2 regions of the Leuconostoc aquikimchii genome follow, and region 2 is predicted to be linked to the other one. Evidence: predicted binding sites of a transcription regulator. Region 2 holds the regulator's gene; the other holds the start of a gene.

Region 1 (2,419 bases), 1.4 Mb from region 2:
GTTACCCAATTCTAACACAAGGACGACTTAACCGCTACGACCATCACTAGGTTTATCATTAATTTATTGACACAAAAAAGCGTTCAGAATGATAATTCTGAACGTTAGTTTAAATTATAATGCTGTTAAATCAAATACTTTACGACCTGTAATACTGCCGGCCTTCATTTCATCAATCACGTCATTCATATCTGTAAAGTTGACTTTTTCTACAATCGGTTTAACTTTACCCTCGGCACCAAATTGGAAAGCTTCCTTCAAATCAGCACGTGTGCCAACTAGTGAACCGCGAACCTCAATACCATCTAATACAGTTTTTGCAATGTTCAAAGCCATATCACCTTGTGGTAAGGCAACCGCAACAAGCTTACCCATTGGACGTAATGAATTCACAGCTTGATTAAATGCTGCCGCGTTGACAGCAGTCACTTGCGCATTGTGCACACCACCAGTTGCCTTTTGAACCTCAGCAGCAACATCGGCAACTTTTTTACGATTAATCAAAACCTCAGCACCGTTTGCCTTAGCTGCGGCAAGCTTATCATCATTACCATCAATAACAGCAACATGTGCGCCGAAAACATTGTGCGCATACTGCACAGCCAAGTTACCCAGACCACCAGCACCATGAACTGATACCCATTGTCCAGGCTTAGTTTCGCCAACTTTAAGTGACTTATACATGGTTACACCAGCACATGTAATTGATGTGGCTTCAAGTGGATCTAAACCTTCTGGTACTTTTACGGCATATTTTGCGTTGACAACAGTTTGTTGTGACATTGCACCATCAACTGTATAACCTGAGTTACGGACTTTACGGCAAAATGTTTCATTCCCTGAAACACAATAATCACATACGCCACAGGCATCATAGAACCAAGCAACTGATACGCGATCCCCAATCTTTAAGTAATCGCCAGCGCCTTCAGCAAGCTTTGACACACGGCCAACACCTTCATGACCAATAACACGACGGAACTGGCCATTACGTTGACCAATTTCATTTGGATTGCCAAAATCTGCACCGGCAACGTGCAAATCTGTGTGACACAAGCCAACATATTCCATATCCACTAAAGCTTCACCAAATGCTAATGGCTTTGGTGTCCAGTCATCAATTAAATCAACGTAACCATCTGGTGTTTGACGTACAACTGCTGCTTTCATAATAATGCTCCTTTTTCATGTGAACTAATTTACAAATTAATTATACGCGTTTTTAGCTGATTTGTAAACATTTCAAATCAGTTTTACGCTTTATTTTGTAAGAAAAAGTGAATCAAATCACTTTCACTTACAAAATAAAAGTACATGCCTCAGCATATACTTTTAAAAACTATTCAAACGTTAAAACCAGCTTACCAACAATATGTTTTAACATCTGAAATTTTTTCAAATTTTCAACATTAAACGGCTTAATATCTGACATAATTACCTTAATTTTATCCTCTGATGCCAATTGCAGTAAGTCGCTTAATTGTCGCCCGTTTGATTTTAAATAGCTATGCGTGACACGCACATCATCGTCATCCCCAACCAGTGAAACCAAACGGCCTGTTGGTTTTAATATAGATAACGCTTGTTTAAGCGAGTCATGACCTAATGTATCCAAAATGACGTCGACACCATCAGGTATAATCTTAGCCAATTGTTCTGTATGTGCATCAATCACATGCAAATTTGAATCAAAGTGTTTCAGAAAATTCACGCCCGCACCAACAGCTGTCGTATAAATGTCACTTGCACCACGTAATTTAGCCATCTGTAGTGCAGTCAAGCCAACTGAGCCAGCACCGCCTAATATTAATACCGATTCGCCTGCCTGGCTATTCAAATTTTCAGTGATTGCTTGATAACCTGTTTGTCCACCCAATGCTAGAGCAGCTGCCTGTGCATAACTCACGTTATCGGGTATTTTAGCCACAGTTTTGCGACCTAAAGCGACAAATTCAGCGTAACTGTTCAAATGTGGTGAAGCAGCCACCCGATCTCCAATTGCAAAATCAGTCACTTCCGATCCGAGCGCAACTATTTCTCCGGCAACCGATGACCCTGGAATCAAAGGTGCTGCCATGTCTTGCCCCATTAATCCCTGTCTAAATTTCACATCATAAGGATCAATCGCTGTCGCGTACTGCTTGACTAGCACTTGTGTTGATTTAATCGTCGGCTTTGTAGCTGTTTGCGTGGCAACCAACACATCAACATCCCCATAATCAATCATTTCAATGGCATACATTTTATCACACTTTCTACATCACTTTTAGGTTTATACCTTTATTATATTGCAAACTATTAGTCGTGTCGTGAACTTTGCTTAACATAAAAAGCACCATCTCATTTAAATTCATGAGATAGCACTTCATAGTATTACTAATTAATTCAAATACGTTGCTTTAACAGCAGCCATTGTGCT
Region 2 (2,419 bases):
ACAACTGTCGTCAATATACCAAATATGGCATATAAAAAAACTGATTGATACTTAATATAAATATTTTTTAAATTTAACATACTTACTCCAATTGTGATCTATTAATTATATCATAGGACATAAAAAAAAAGCCATCATCTGACGATTGACTTAATTAAATTGCTTGAGATAGTCTTGATAGCCTGCTTCATCAACTACCCAATCCAATTCGCCAATATATTCAGCGTGTGGATCATGGTAAGCAAAACCATGTTTAAATTTATAAAGGCCATCTGTAGGCACAAAATCACCAACACCACCAAAGTCATATTCAACTTTACCTAATGATAAGCCCCATTTCAACATTTCCCACTGTACAGCGTAAGGTCCGTAGTGTTTTGCGTACTGTCGATTAGATCCAGCGTACATATACCAAATCTCATCCCCGTAACTAAAACCAATACCACTAGCAATGACTTGACCTTCAAAATGTCCTAGAAAGACTTTGAACAAACCAGTCCCTTGCCATAACTTTTGCATCCGTAGAAAGTAGTCTATAGGTCGGTGTGTAATACCTTGTGCTGCAGCCATCATGACATAGGTCTCAAAAAATGACTGGATATCAGCTTGCGTATCACCGCTTGTAACCGTCACACCATCTTTTGTAGCACGACGAATTTGATTGCGATAATCTCGTTTAAAATGCGTCATTAATTCAGTTTCATTTGTAATTGGTGTTGCGCCTTCTCCGCGACCATCATAGTACAAAACAACATTTTTGCGAGGCTGTATGTTCCCATGCATATTTTCAATGTCTCGGTTGCGTGTCACAAATCCTGCTGCCTGATAGGCATCATTTAACTCATCACTATAAGCTACCTCTGGATCGAGACGAATTAAAAACACATTGTCCGGCAAAACCTCAAGTGCTTCTCTAATCATTGCTTTAATTAGCATGATGTCTGATATGTCGCCAATCGGGCCACGCCCCGCATAGCCTAATATTTTACCCGGAATTGCTTCAACCGTTAGTACGGTCAGCACAGCATCAATTTGGCCACTTGTTTCATGGTACACGTAGACATGTCCCCAATTGGCTTTTAATTCTCCCCACAAAGGATCTTGCGTGACTTGACCACGTGGATCTTCACGTACAAAATTTTGATACGCACTGACTTTTTCTGTATCGTTTAAATTTAAAATGGCCATACGTTTTATAATCCTGTCGTAATTGAACCGTAGTTATCAATAAAATAAACCAATGTCTGTAATTCGTTTGTTAAATCAACGTTTTGTACACGTACATCAGTTGGCACAGTCACACGTAGTGGGGTAAAATTCAAAATACCCTTAACACCAGCGTCAACAAGTTGATCTGTGATATCTTGTGCCACTTCTTGCGGTACAGTCAAAATCGCAATATTAATGCGTTGCGCCGTCATTTGCTCTTTTAAATCAGTCATGGCATATATTGGCACACCGGCCAATATCGTACCAGCACGCGATTCGTCAACATCAAATGCAGCAGAAATACGCATATTCGATGATTGATGGAAATTAAAGTTCATCAATGCTTGCCCCAAATTACCGGCGCCAATTAAAGCAACATTAATTAAGCTATCTTGATCAAGCACATTTGCAAAGAAATCAAGTAGTGCTTTAACGTCATATCCATAACCTCGCTTACCTAATGCACCAAAATAAGAAAAGTCTCGACGGATTGTCGCTGCATCAAACTTAATGGCATCACTTAGTTCAGCTGATGAAATACGGTTCGTGCCAGCATCATGTAAAAATGTTAAATAGCGATAATAAATAGGTAATCGTTTTGCTGTTGCGCGTGGAATTTTAGGTTGTTGTGTCATAAGTTTCTCCAGTTTATCATGTGCCGAGTTCATCAGTATAGCCAACAAATCCAGACATTTATTAAGTTACATGCCTTTATTCACTTTGTGAACTTTTGCATAACTATTATACCACAAAAACAGGCCTATTATCAAAAGATAGTGAGATATTCACAAACTTGTTATGATTTAAATAACTCAAAATCTAGTCCTGGGTCCGTATTAAGGTTTAATTCAGCGAATTTTTTATTTTTATAATTCCAATAACCAGCAGCGCCTATCATCGCAGCATTGTCACCTGTATATTGTCGCGGTACCGGTATAAACTGTGTATTTGGAAACTGCTCTAACAGTTCTGCTAACGTTTGACGTAATTGTGAATTAGCTGCCACACCGCCTGCCAAGACAAAACTTTTCACTGGGTAATTTTGTAATGCACGGCGTGTGCGACCTAATAACGCATCAACGACCGCATTTTGGAAACTAGTGGCTAAATCATTATGATTAATCAGCTCACCTTTTTGTTCTGCATGGTGTACATAATTAATCACAGCACTTTTCAAGCCAGAAAAACTAAAATCATAATTATCTTCATG

What was found. The regulator Rex, encoded in region 2, represses fermentation and respiration genes when NADH is low (regulators of the CRP and FNR family bind a similar motif). The targets are predictions, from matches to a motif close to TTGTGAANTANTTCACAA.
Region 1: the regulator Rex is predicted to act here: its motif matches at 1,188-1,205, upstream of adhP (alcohol dehydrogenase AdhP).

The regions. Positions count from the first base shown of each region.
Region 1 covers NZ_JBFPER010000001.1:285,833-288,251, reverse strand. The annotation lists gene adhP (alcohol dehydrogenase AdhP) at 115-1,170, opposite strand; gene AB3K24_RS01455 (NADP-dependent oxidoreductase) at 1,340-2,242, opposite strand; gene gltX (glutamate--tRNA ligase) at 2,381-2,419, opposite strand, start outside.
Region 2 covers NZ_JBFPER010000001.1:1,668,452-1,670,870, forward strand. The annotation lists gene AB3K24_RS08160 (GtrA family protein) at 1-80, opposite strand, end outside; gene AB3K24_RS08165 (lipid II:glycine glycyltransferase FemX) at 151-1,188, opposite strand; gene AB3K24_RS08170 (redox-sensing transcriptional repressor Rex) at 1,194-1,844, opposite strand; gene tsaD (tRNA (adenosine(37)-N6)-threonylcarbamoyltransferase complex transferase subunit TsaD) at 2,006-2,419, opposite strand, start outside.